3 regions of the Mesorhizobium sanjuanii genome follow, and region 3 is predicted to be linked to each of the others. Evidence: predicted binding sites of a transcription regulator. Region 3 holds the regulator's gene; each other region holds the start of a gene.
The links. Region 3 encodes PhoB, which activates phosphate uptake and scavenging genes when phosphate is short. Its sites were predicted from a motif close to TGTCATNNANCTGTCAT; they were not measured.
Positions count from the first base shown of each region.

Region 1: a site for PhoB is predicted at 1,783-1,799, ahead of olsB (l-ornithine N(alpha)-acyltransferase). Genes of this name have one in related genera too.
Region 2: a site for PhoB is predicted at 2,317-2,333, ahead of CN311_RS14685 (alkaline phosphatase D family protein). Genes of this name have one in related genera too.

Region 1 covers NZ_NWQG01000079.1:13,059-17,397, reverse strand. The annotation lists gene grpE (nucleotide exchange factor GrpE) at 1-5, shown strand, start outside; gene CN311_RS13785 (trimeric intracellular cation channel family protein) at 131-763, shown strand; gene olsB (l-ornithine N(alpha)-acyltransferase) at 844-1,719, opposite strand; gene CN311_RS13775 (PAS domain-containing hybrid sensor histidine kinase/response regulator) at 1,931-4,219, opposite strand; gene acuI (acrylyl-CoA reductase (NADPH)) at 4,319-4,339, opposite strand, start outside.
Region 2 covers NZ_NWQG01000085.1:2,837-7,175, forward strand. The annotation lists gene CN311_RS14675 (BsuBI/PstI family type II restriction endonuclease) at 1-220, opposite strand, end outside; gene CN311_RS14680 (HsdM family class I SAM-dependent methyltransferase) at 217-2,001, opposite strand; gene CN311_RS14685 (alkaline phosphatase D family protein) at 2,406-3,974, shown strand; gene CN311_RS14695 (hypothetical protein) at 4,184-4,339, opposite strand, start outside.
Region 3 covers NZ_NWQG01000017.1:12,797-17,135, forward strand. The annotation lists gene pstA (phosphate ABC transporter permease PstA) at 1-265, shown strand, start outside; gene pstB (phosphate ABC transporter ATP-binding protein PstB) at 262-1,065, shown strand; gene phoU (phosphate signaling complex protein PhoU) at 1,097-1,804, shown strand; gene phoB (phosphate regulon transcriptional regulator PhoB) at 1,821-2,510, shown strand; gene CN311_RS03760 (GNAT family N-acetyltransferase) at 2,756-3,340, shown strand; gene CN311_RS03765 (magnesium transporter) at 3,567-4,339, opposite strand, start outside.

The DNA of each region.
Region 1 (4,339 bases), on a different contig from region 3:
CGTAGTTAGGGGAGGGAATAGGCAGTAGGCAGTAGGCAGTAGGGAAACTAAGGCGATCGTATCAATCGCGCGGCTTCGTGTTATTTATACTCCCTAACTCCTAATCCCTGCTGCCCACTGCCTCATGCCCTTGAACCCGATCGACGTTCTCGACTATGCCGGCGTCGCCGTCTTCGCGGCGACCGGAGCGCTTGCCGCTTCGCGCAAGCAGCTCGACATTATCGGCTTTCTGTTCCTGGCCAGCGTCACCGGTATTGGCGGCGGCACGTTTCGTGACGTCATCCTCAATCTGCCGGTCTTCTGGGTCGCCAACTCTGGCTATGTGCTGATCTGCGCGGCGGTGGCGATGCTTGTCTTCTTCGCAGCGCATCGTCTCGAATCCCGCTGGAAATTACTGCTCTGGCTCGACGCCGTCGGCCTCGCCGCGTTTTCGGTGATGGGTGCCGCCAAAGGCCTGGCCATTACCGGCTCGCCGGTGGTGTCCGTCGTCACCGGCGTGCTCACCGCCACGTTCGGTGGGATATTGCGCGACCTGCTGGCCGGTGAGCCGTCAGTGCTCCTGAGACCTGAAATCTATGTCACTGCCGCCCTTGCGGGCGCGACCCTGTTTACAACAGGCGATCTCGCTGGACTGCCGCCGCTCGCATCGGGCCTGGCGGGCTTCGCCGCGGCATTCCTGGTGCGCGGCGGCGCGCTCAAATTCGGCTGGGCCTTTCCATCCTACAAGAGCCGCCCTGGTCGGCGGCCGGAAGATATTTCCTGAAGGGAGGGACTAGGGATTAGTCAGTAGTCAAAGGAGCGCGAATCCTAGCGTCTTCACTACTGCCTACTGCCTACTGCTACTCAGGCGGCGAAACGCTGTGCTTCGCCGCCATAGTAATTGACGTAGCGGGCGCCGATCTCCTTGACCGGCATCACCACGAACACGTCGACCGTCGAGAATTCGCGGTCGATGACGCAGCCGTCACCGATGCGCGCGCCGACGCGCAGATAGCCCTTGACCAGCGGCGGCATCGCCGCGATCGCGGCTTTGGCGTTGACGGCCTCGATCGGCATCAGGTCCATGGAGCAATAGCGCCCGGGGACCGCGCGCACGTCCCAAGCCGAATTCGTGCGGCAGTGATGGGCGAGATAGGTCAGCGCTTCGGCATGCGCCGCCGGCACGGTGCCGTGGAACGAGGCGCAACCGGTCATCACGCCGATCCCATAGTGATTGATATAGGCCCAGATGCCCTGCCACAGCGCCTCGATGGTGCGCTTCGAGCGGTATTCCGGCAAAACGCAGGAGCGGCCGAGCTCGAGGAAACGCTGTCCAGGATGGCGGGCGATGAGCTTGGTCAGCTCGAATTCGCCCTCGGAATAGAAGCCGCCGGCGGCGGCTGCAATCTCCTGGCGCAGCAAGCGGTAGGTGCCGACGATGCGGCGGTGCTCGGGACCGGAGAGCGAGGTGTCGAAGACGAGCAGATGATCGCACAATGGATCGAAGCGGTCGGCATCGCGCCGGTCCTGCACCTGGAACAAATCCTTCCTGGCGCCGAGCTCGTCATAGAATACCCGGTAACGGACCTCCTGGGCGGCGGCGATCTCAGCCTCGTTGCGGGCGAGCCGCACTTCAAGGTTGCCGATGCGGCCGAGAGATGCGCCTTTAATGACGGCATCGACATTCCGCCCGGCGAGCAAGGCGCTGCTGGCGTTCGGCCGAGTGTCACATTCCGGCATGACTGTATGCACGAGTGATTCTCCTTCGAGCCATCCCTCTTGGCACGGGGATACGGTGTAGGTGCAACAGGATTGTGACAGTACCGTGATACGGTGCCGCGGGCAATACTTCGTCGGCTGGCTATCGCGTGACCTGGGGAACCAGAATAGGTTTCCCGGGAAAGGATCATGCCAAAAAGTCGCCGCCTCGAGGGCGTCCGCAGAGGCGATGTCAGGCCGCCACCTGGCCCTCGACGGCGTGGACAAGCGCATCGGGATCGAGCGGCTTGGTGACGAAGCCGCTGGCGCCATGGGCAAGCACGGCGTGGCGGGTCTTTTCCTGGCTGTCCGCCGACAGCACCATGATCGGAACCGGTGGCGCGGCGGTTTCCTCCTCGTGGCGGCGGATGGCGGCGATGGCGTCCAGCCCATCCATGACGGGCATGTGCAGATCCATCAGCACCACGTCGAAGCGATGCTTGTGGCCGGTGCCGATGACGGCCTCGACGGCAGCCTTGCCGTTGCCGACCACTTTCACCCGATGCCCGGCCTTCAAAAGCGTGGCGCGGGCAAGCATGGCATTGATATCGTTGTCTTCCGCGATCAGTACGGACAGGCCATGCTGGCGGCTGCCGATGACGCGCACGGATGGCGCGCCAGGCTTTTCCGCCTCTGGCGGGGCGTGCGCCGACGCGTGGCTGGTCAAAAGCACGCGCAGCAGCGTCTCACCGCGCACCGGCCTTGCCAGGAATGTGGCATAGCCGTTGGCGCGGAACTCGCCAAGCATGCCGCGGTCCGTCGGCGCGATCAGCGTGATTGCCTCACATTCGACAAAGCCGCTCTGGCGAAGACGCTTGAGCAACCTGCCGTCACTTTCTTCCATGGCCGCGTCGATCAGGAGCAGGTCGCAGTTTCCGGCGAAGGGCGCTGCCTGGGCAGCGGTCGCGGCCAGATCGACCTTGCCGCCATTGGCGCGGATGGTGCGGGCAATGGCGTCGGCCTCGATGGCATTCTTCGACAGGATCACCGCGTGCCGGCCCGAGAGCGCATTCTGGCGGTTCTGCGGCGCCTCGGTGGCCGATGCCGCGGGGATTTCGAAGATGAATTCCGAGCCTTGGCCGAGCTGGCTTGACACGGAAATCGTGCCGCCCATGGCGATCACCAGGCGCTTGGAGATGGCAAGGCCGAGACCCGCGCCGCCATGCGTGCGGGTCGAGGTGCCATCAGCCTGTTCGAATTCCTCGAAGATGCGGTCCAGGTCGTCCTCGTGCAGGCCGGGACCGGTGTCGGTTATGGTGAAGCGTATGCGGTCGGTGGTGTCGGTGCGGGTGCGGGCGACGGTCACCAGCACGCCGCCGCCGTCGGTGAACTTGATGGCGTTGCCGATGAGGTTGAGCAGCACCTGCCTGACCCTTCCCGGATCGGCTGATATCATCTGCGGCACATCGGGTTCGACGTGGCAGCCAAGGCCGATATTCTTGGCGAAGGCGCGTGCCGCCAGGAGCTCGATGATGTTGTCGGCAGTCTCGCGCACCGACATTGGCTGCGGTTCGGGGTCGAAGCGGCCGGCCTCGATCTTCGAATAGTCGAGCAGATCCTCGATCAGCGCCAGCAGGGCGCTGGCGGAGGTGGAAACGGCACCAACATAGGTCCGCTGTTCGGGCGAAAGGCTGGTGTCCGCCAAGAGCCTGGCCATGCCCATGATGCCGTTCATCGGCGTGCGGATCTCATGACTGACGGTGGCGAGGAAGCGCGACTTGGCCTGGCTTGCATATTCCGCCCGCTCGCGGGCGGTAATGAGCGACGATTCAGCGCGCTTGCGGGCGGTGATGTCGCGGGCGATGGCGCGATGCGACACCGCACCGCTGCCCTTGTCGCGCACCGACAGTTCGATCCACGAGAACCAGCGCGGACCGCCCGGCGTGCGGATGGCGACATCGGTGGAGCTCAGGCATTCATGATCGGAAAAGGCGGCATCGGGAACGATGCCGACATCGATGCCGAGTTCGGCCAGCGTCTTGCCGGCAAGGTCGCGCTGGTCGGTTTCGACAAGATCGGCGAAGACCTTGTTGGCATAGACGATGTGGCCGTCGCGGTCGCGGTGGACGACGAGATCGCCGAGCGCGTCGATCAGCCCGCGAAAGCGTTCCTCGCTCTCCTGCATCTCCCACATGCGGTCGGCCAGCGTTTCGATCTCGGCGCGGCTGCGAGCGGTCGTCTCGTCGAGCAGGGCGACTGTGCGGCGCTCGGTGCGTTTGGCACGCAGATGCATGGCTATACCGGCAATGCCGGTCGCCAGCAGGCCGACAGTGATAAAGATCGGCGCCCCTGTCAGATGGGCAAGCCCCGCCATCACGACGATGGCAATGAGCGTCAGGAACGGCAGGCCTTCGCGGTTGGCCCTGGGCAGTTCCGGCGCCAGCGGCGGCGCGGCGACGATCTGCCGCCTTGGCGCCTCAGGGCCGGTCCCATTGACGCTCTCGGCACTCTGCGTCTCTTTGATGCCGGGTTCCGCGATCATGCGGAACCTTTGCCAGATAGAGATTATGGAAAATTGTGGCGGATCGTTCGAATTTTAGCGATCGCGCGGCTTTTGCCGCTCCCCGGCTAAAGATGAAGCTCACATATCCACCACCACGCG
Region 2 (4,339 bases), on a different contig from region 3:
CGTCCGCCAGCGCTGCCTGCTCGCGGGTCATGCGATAGACATGGACCGGGCCAAGAAATCGCCCTGAACCCTCGACAGCGCCGATGTAGAGTGCGGCGAACACGGTGCTGGCGGCCAGTTCCCGTATGCAATAAATGCGGTTCGGCGTGCCTTCCGGAAAAATCAGCGGCAGTCGCCCGGCGATAAGATCACGTGTCGCATAAGGCGGCCGCGCCGTCATATGAACTCGCCGTAGAGGCGGTCGCATTCCGCCTGGATCTGCTCCCGCGTTGCCCCCGCTGTGACAAGCTTCGCCAGCGCCTTGGTGCTTTTGGGTGCCGGCAGCGGGAGCGCTTCGAGCTCGAAGGCCGAGACGGCGACGCTGCCGCTGATGCAGCGAAAAAGATCATCGACGACACGGCTGTTCAGCAGAGCCGAGACGACTGCCGCCGGCACCTTCGTGCTGCTGGTCGCGCGGACCATGTTGAGGTGGTTTTCGACAACGACGCCGCCATATGTATCGATGAACTCTTCCGGAAGTTCCGCGGCGATCAGTCGGCGGGCCTGCTCCTTGGCGGTTGTGCGTTGAACGAGAACGCAGGGCTCCTCGACAAGCAGCCAGTCATCGCCAGCTTCCAGCTTGAAATAAGGGGCGTGGTTCTTCTTGCGCGCGCGATAGGTGAATTGGCCGCCAGAGGTAACAGACTCTGCCCAGATCAATGGATGCACGCCTTTGCCGCCGGCGCGGTCGCGCAATTGATCCTTGAAGCGATTCCAAACGAGCGGGCCGGTCGAGACCTCGTAGCCCCAATCAGCAAGGCGATGCGTCATCGTCTCGGCCTGGGCGATAAGTCGGCTGTGCTCTGGGGTGCGCGGGGCGAGCCAGGGTGCGGTGCGATCGGATGGCAAGGCTATCGTGCCATTGCGGGTAACCTTGGCCTCGGTTTCGGACGCGACGGTCAAATAGTGTATCTGCGCGCGCTGCGGTTCAGCGCCGCGCTTGTAGACAGCGAGCAGCGTCTCCTGCAGTACATCCTCGAAAACGCCGCGCCGCGCATGCACGAAGTCGATCGCGACGGGTGGCGCCTCCCGGGCGAGAAGGCTGCGCAGCGCAGAATAGTAATGACCACCAAGAAAGCTTGTCGGCGTTAGAAAGGCGACCAGGCCGCCGTGCTTTGTCCAGCGCAGCGCAGCATCGGTGAAAACGCCGTAGAGGTTAGCGTGACCGTAAAGGCTGCGCGCATAACGCTCTCGCAGTTCGGATGGCAAGGAGACTCGTCCGTAGGGCGGATTGCCGACAACGAGATCGAAGACGGGCTCCGAATCGGCTTCAAGCGTATTGCAGGCCGTCACAATGGTAGGGGCGGCGCGGCCAGCTTTGATCGCAACATCGGCGAGAGCGATCTCCAGCGCGCCCTGTGCGAGCATGGCCGCGTGAGGGTCGAGCTCGAAACCAGCAAGCCTCGTGCCGACATGGCTGAGCGCGAAAGCAGGCTCGCACTCGCCAAGCGCGGCGATCATGCGATGCGCGGCATGAAACAGAAATGTCCCACCGCCGGCAGCGGGATCAAGAACTCGCGCGGTACGCCAATCGAGGCCTTCCTCTTCAGCTTGATCGAGAAGGCGATTGACCAGAGCCGGCGGCGTGTAGAAGGCACCGCGTTCGCCACGCTCCTTGGTTGGCAACAGGGCCGGATAGAGGCTGGTCACCAGATGGAGAGCTTCAAGAATAGGCAGCCGTGCGGCGGTTTCTCCAATGGTGTTTGCGAGCGCGGATGCGGGCTCGTCCAACTGCTCTGTGAAGGCGAGTGAGGGGCACAATGCCGGGGAAACGCCAATGGACCTGGACAAAGCTTCCAAGGCGTGGCGGGTCAGCGAAACTGCACAGGTCTCGCGATCACATTCGTCGATCGTCGCGCACCACACACGCGCCAGAAGGCGTGCTTTCGACAGGTCCCCACGCGCAACTTTCAATGCATATCCGTCCACCACGGACTGCGACGTCGCACGCAACTCCGACAAGCGAATCTGTGAAACTTCTCCCATCCCCTCGACCGTAGCCTGCTAAACCCGTCTACGCGATAGCCTATCACGTGTTCTTATTATGTTCCATGTGGAAATCGCAGCGAACGCGACCTTAAGGCAACTACTGGCGTTAGCCGCACCGCCTCGATTGCCGCAACGTAGATCTCCTGTCCATCGTCGCATCAAATGCGCACTTGGCATCGTCGCCACCTGCGGCAAGCACCTCAGTCAGCGTGCTTGGCGTGATTTGCCAGGAAATGCCCGAAGTCAGGGCGCATCCCCCTCGAAGGGGGAGATCGCCCGCCTGTCGATTGTAACGAAACCTTCATGGTTTCGAGATGCGGCTGAAACATTGAGGCCGGACCTTGGGGGCAACGTTCAAAGCCACCCAGGAGACAGCCATGAACAAGATTTCACGCCGCGCTTTCGTCACCTCGGCCAGTGCCCTTGGCCTGGTCGGTGCCTCCGGGCTTGCGCTTCCCTATTATTCCCGCGCCAACCAGCGACCGGCTTTCACGCATGGCGTGCAGTCCGGTGATATCGATGAAACCAGCGGCATGGTGTGGACGCGCACGGATCGCCCGTCGCGCGTCATGTTCGAAGTCTCTTCGACAGAGAATTTCGCCAATGCCACCCGTCTTGCGTCGCTCGATACCTCGCCGGCGAGCGATTACACGGTGAAGCGGCTACTCACCGACCTCGCCGCCGACCAGGACATCTTCTATCGCATGATTGCCGCCGATCTCGCCGACATCAACGCCGTCTCCGAGCCGATAGTCGGCCGCTTCCGGACGGCGCCGGCTTCGAAGCGCGATATCAAGTTTGCCTGGTCGGGCGACACCGCCGGCCAGGGCTGGGGCATCGACGAGACCGGCATGAAGACCTACGCCACGATAGGCAAGCACACGCCCGATTTCTTCCTGCATTCGGGCGACACCATCTATGCCGACGGCGCCATGAAGGACGAGGTCGATCTGCCCGGCGGCGGCAAATGGAAGAACGTCGTGCTCATCGACGGCAAGCGCAAGGTCGCCGAGACGCTGGAGGAATATAGAGACCAGTGGAAATACAATATGATGGACAGACACGTGCTGGGCCTCAGCGCCATCTGCCCGACTTTCTACCAGTGGGACGACCATGAGGTGCTGAACAACTGGTCGGATTCGAAGGATTTGAGCGCCGACGATCGTTACTCGGAAAAATCCATCCATGTGCTGGCGGCCCGGGCGGCGCGCGCCTTCCATGAGATGACGACGATCCGCTATGAGCCATCGGAGCCCGGCCGCGTCTATCGCAAGATCGCCTATGGGCCGCTGCTCGACGTGTTCTTCCTCGACATGCGCTCCTATCGCGGTCCCAACGGTCCGGGCATGGAGGAGACCATGACGCCGCAATCGCGCATTCTCGGCGAACAGCAGATCAAATGGCTGAAGCGCGAACTGGCGAACTCCAAGGCGACCTGGAAAATCATCGCCGCCGACATGCCGCTCGGCCTTGTCGTCTGGGACGACGGCGCCAAGAAGGTTGGAGCCGAGGCGGTCAGCAATGGCGACAACGGCCCGGCCAAGGGTCGCGAGCTCGAAATCGCCGATCTTCTGCGCTACATCAAGAACGCCGGCATCGACAACACCGTCTGGCTGACCGCCGACGTGCATTACACGGCAGCGCATTATTACAATCCCGACAAGGCGCAGTTTCAGGATTTCAACCCGTTCTGGGAGTTCGTCTCAGGCCCGATCCATGCCGGCACGTTCGGCCCCAATGATTTGGACATGACCTTCGGGCCGGAGCTGAAGTTCATCAAAGCGCCGACCGCCGAGCAGGGCCAGAACCTGCCGCCGTCGGCCGGCCTGCAGTTCTTCGGCCTTGTCGATATCAATGGCGCCACCGAACAGATGACGGTGCGGCTGATGGATCGCGACGACAACGAGCTCTACAAGGCGACGCTCGATCCAGTGCGGTCGGCGTGAGGTCGGCGCGAGGCACTCCCCTCTGTCCTGCCGGACATCTTCCCCGCAAGGGGGGAGATTAGCAGCTTTGCCGCTGCCGCTCGTCCTTCAGCGCTGGAGGTTGGCGAAAGCCGACGCGACATCTGATGTCCCCCCCTTGCGGGGAGATGCCCGGCAGGACAGAGGGGGGTGCCGGAGTGCTACCTTTGTCAGGATAGCCGACGCAATAATTAATCCGGGTAGCAGACGGTCGGAATCTTCGGCCAGACCGCGCTGTCGCAGCCGGCGGCTTGCTGCTTCTGCTTGAAGGAGGCACTGACCGGACCGGTCACCACCGGGTCGACGCCATAGGGGGCGTCAGCGAAAAGCTCCTCGGCCGTCTGCGT
Region 3 (4,339 bases):
CATCGTCACTGGCATATTGTTGGCCATCGCCCGCATCTCTGGCGAAACAGCCCCACTTTTGTTTACCGCGTTGAACAACCAGTTCTGGAGCGGCAACCTCAACGCGCCGATGGCCAGCCTGCCGGTGACCATCTTCCAGTTCGCCCTCAGCCCGTACGAGGAATGGCAGCAACTGGCGTGGACCGGTGCACTCATAATCACCTTGACCGTGCTTGGGCTGAGCATCTTCGCCCGAAGCCTTACCGGACGCAGAGAGGACAGATGAAACCGATGTTGTCCACCGATTTGAACATGGCCGAGTCGGTCACCGAGAAGACGAAGATCGAGGTCAAGAACCTCAACTTCTACTACGGCGAGAGCAAGGCGCTGAAGGATATCAGCCTGTCGCTGCGCGAGCGCAGCGTCACCGCCTTCATCGGGCCTTCGGGCTGCGGGAAGTCGACGCTGCTGCGCGTCTTCAATCGCATCTACGAACTCTACCCGAAGCAGCGCGCCGAGGGACAGGTGCTGCTCGATGGCAAGAATATTCTTGACCGCTCGCAGGATCTCAACCTGTTGCGCACCAAGATCGGCATGGTGTTCCAGAAGCCGACGCCGTTTCCGATGTCTATCTATGAGAATATTGCCTTCGGCGTCAGGCTCTACGAAAAGCTCGGCAAGGGCGAGATGGACGGCCGTGTCGAACAGGCATTGAAGCGCGCCGCGCTGTGGACCGAGGTCAAGGACAAGCTCAACGCCAGCGGCCTCAGCCTCTCCGGCGGCCAGCAGCAGAGGCTCTGCATCGCCCGCACCGTGGCGGTGAAGCCGGAAGTGATCCTGCTCGACGAGCCGGCTTCGGCGCTCGATCCGCTGTCGACGGCCAAGATCGAGGAACTGATCGACGAGTTGCAGGCCGATTATACGATCGTCATCGTTACCCACAACATGCAGCAGGCCGCCCGCGTCTCCAAGCAGACGGCCTTCATGTATCTCGGCGAATTGGTAGAGTTCGACGCCACGGAGAAGATCTTCACGTCGCCCCGTGAGAAGCGCACCCAGGACTACATCACCGGCCGTTTCGGCTGAGCGTTCCGACAACGCATAGAAGGGCAAGATCATGGGCGAACATACAGTCGCGTCTTTCGATGAGGATCTGGAGCAGATCAGCAAGCTGATCAGCGATATGGGCGATCTCGCCGGCTCGATGGTCGGCGGCGCCACCAAGGCTTTGCTCAATTCCGACAATGCGCTGGCGCAGCGGGTGGTTTCCGACGACGTCATCATGGATGCGCGCCAGCGCGAGCTGGACGACCGCGCCATCACGCTGATCGCCAAGCGCCAGCCGATGGCCAATGATCTGCGTGCCGTGGTCGGCTCGATCCGCATGGCCGGCGACCTCGAGCGCATCGGCGACCTTGCCAAGAACATCGCCAAGCGAGTCGGCACGGTTGGCCTCAGTGTCACGCCGCGCGACCTGTCGCATTCCATCGACGCGATGGCACAGCTGGTGCTGATCCAGGTGCAAGGCGTGATCGAGGAATATGCCGCAAGGGACGCGGCGGCACTCGCCAAGCTCAGAAACGAGGACGAGCGCATCGACGTCAAATACACTTCGGTCTTTCGCGAACTCTTGACCTACATGATGGAGGATCCGCGCAACATCACCGCCTGCACGCATCTCCTGTTTTGCGCCAAGAATCTCGAGCGCATCGGCGACCACGTCACCAACATCGCCGAGAACGCCTACTACGTGCTGACCGGCTCGCAACTGCCCGCCAATCGTCCGAAGCAGGACGAGACGGCGATGTCGGCGCCGGCGGCATGACAGGGGCGACGGGTTAATGATCGCGCCACGCATCATGGTGGTGGAGGACGAGGAGCCATTGGGGGTACTGCTCCGCTACAACCTCGAATCCGAAGGCTACCAGGTCGAGGTGGTGACGCGCGGCGACGAAGCCGAGATCCGGCTGCAGGAGAACGTGCCCGATCTCCTGGTGCTCGACTGGATGGTGCCGGCGGTTTCGGGCATCGAGCTCTGCCGGCGCCTTCGGATGCGTCCGGAAACCGAGCGGCTGCCGATCATCATGCTGACGGCGCGCGGCGAGGAGAGCGACCGGGTCCGCGGCCTCTCCACCGGCGCCGACGACTATCTGGTCAAGCCGTTCTCGACGCCGGAATTCATGGCCAGGATCAAGGCGCTGCTGCGCCGCGCCAAGCCGGAAGTCCTGTCCAGCGTGCTGAAGGTTGGCGACATCGTGCTCGACCGCGAATCGCACCGGGTCTATCGCAAGAAGAGCGAGATCCGGCTCGGACCGACCGAATTCCGCCTTCTCGAATTCATGATGCGGCACCCTGGCCGTGTCTTCTCGCGCAGCCAGTTGCTCGACAATGTCTGGGGCGAGACGATCTACATCGACGAGCGCACGGTCGACGTGCATGTCGGGCGATTGCGCAAGGCGGTCAACAACGGCCGCATGCCCGATGTCATCCGCACCATCCGTGGCGCCGGCTACGCGATCAGGGAAGATTAGAGCTTGTTCCATCCCGATGATCGGGAAGGCTCCAAGGTCAAAACTCAATCAGCAGGCCTATGGCGGCGAACGGGCCGCATCCGGACCGGCAACTGACGATCCCGACTGTGAGGTAGCTGCCGTTCCGCTCCTAGCCGGATATCAGGCCAGCAGGACCGCGATCGCGCGCGAGGCTTAGACAGATTGCGAGATTGCGCTACTTAATGCGTCAGACCTCGTCGGACTGTCTGCGTCAGGAGGATAGCGTGAAGTCAGAGACAGTAAGAGTTGCGTCCGCTGCCGATGAAAATCCGGTGGTCGATACGGTCGTGCTGGCGTTTGCGGCGGACCCTATGGCGCGATGGACTTGGCCTCATTCGCACCAGTTCCTTGCGGCCCTGCCTCGGATGGTTCGTGCGCTCGGAGGCGCTGCATTCTCTTGCGGAAGCGCCTTTTGCACCGCGGACTACGCTGGTGCGGCGCTGTGGCTGCCGCCTGGGGTGCACCCTGACGAGAAAGAGCTTGGTGCGCTCCTCCAGAGCACAGTTGCGCCCTCTCTGGCCGGCGAAACCGCGGCTGTATTTGAGAAAATGGCCACCTACCATCCGACCGAACCGCATTGGTTCCTGCCCCTGATCGGTGTCGACCCCGCGCACCAAGGCGAAGGTCACGGCAAAGCCCTGATGGCGTACGCACTCGCACGGTGCGATCGCGATCACGCGCCTGCTTATCTGGAATCCTCGAATCCGCGCAACATTCCGTTTTACCGCCGGCACGGCTTCGAACCGCTCGGCGCCATCCAGGTCGGTTCGTCGCCGACAGTCGTCCCGATGCTGCGAGGACCGCGTTGAGTCGTGGAAGGTCCGCGGAAGCGGATCTATCCCGGCGCGATCGATCGTTATTCGCACGGGTTCCGCTACGGGCATACGCCCGCTACGGGCATACGCCCGCTACGTCTGGGCAATTGGCGTGTGATAGGCGGTGATCCACCGTGCCGGTTGGTCTTCCGTCGCGTTGCGCACACGAGGTCAGCTTATTGCCTCCAATTCCCAGGGACGCGTCACTGGACGCGCCTCGCTACAGCACGAGTATGGTGGCCAGCCCCAGCATCAGGCCCATGCCTACAATATCGGTCAAGGTGGTGAGGAAGATCGCCGAAGCGACCGCCGGGTCAGCGCCGACCCGGCGCAGGCCCAACGGGATCAGCACGCCGGAGATTCCGGACATGAGGCACGATCCGGACATGGCAAGCAGGATCACAAGTGCCAGCATGGGCGCTTGGGCCGCCGACTCAGGTTGCCTCGAGGCGTAGAACCACATCGCCGCAGCCGCAAGAAGGCCGACGAGCAAGCCGTTGGCGATCCCGAGCGCGCCCTCTCTTATCACCAGGTGCAGCTTCGGTCGTTTGTCCACATCCCCCAGGGCAAGGCCACGCAGGGTCATCGCCAGTGCTTGGCAGCCGGTGTTTCCGCTCTGCCCGGCCAAGACCGGGAGGAATGCCGCCAGGGCAACGATCTTTTCGATCGTCCCTGTGAACGAACTGACGACGAATGCGGCCATGAAGGCCGTCAGGAGGTTCAACTGCAGCCACGGATGACGCTTCAAGAAGGCTGAGAACAGCGGCGTAAAAGAGCGCTCTTCCTTCTGGACACCTACCATCTGGCCAGACTGGGCGGAAACCTCGATAATTTGCTGCTCGAACAAGCGCCAACCGCGAACCTGCCCGAGCAGCCGGTTCTCCGCGTCCACCACCGGGTAGACAGGGTAGTGACGCCGTACCGCTGCCTCGCATGCGTTGCTCAAAGAGAGGCCGACATTAAGCGCGAACGGCCTGGGCAGCATGATCTGAT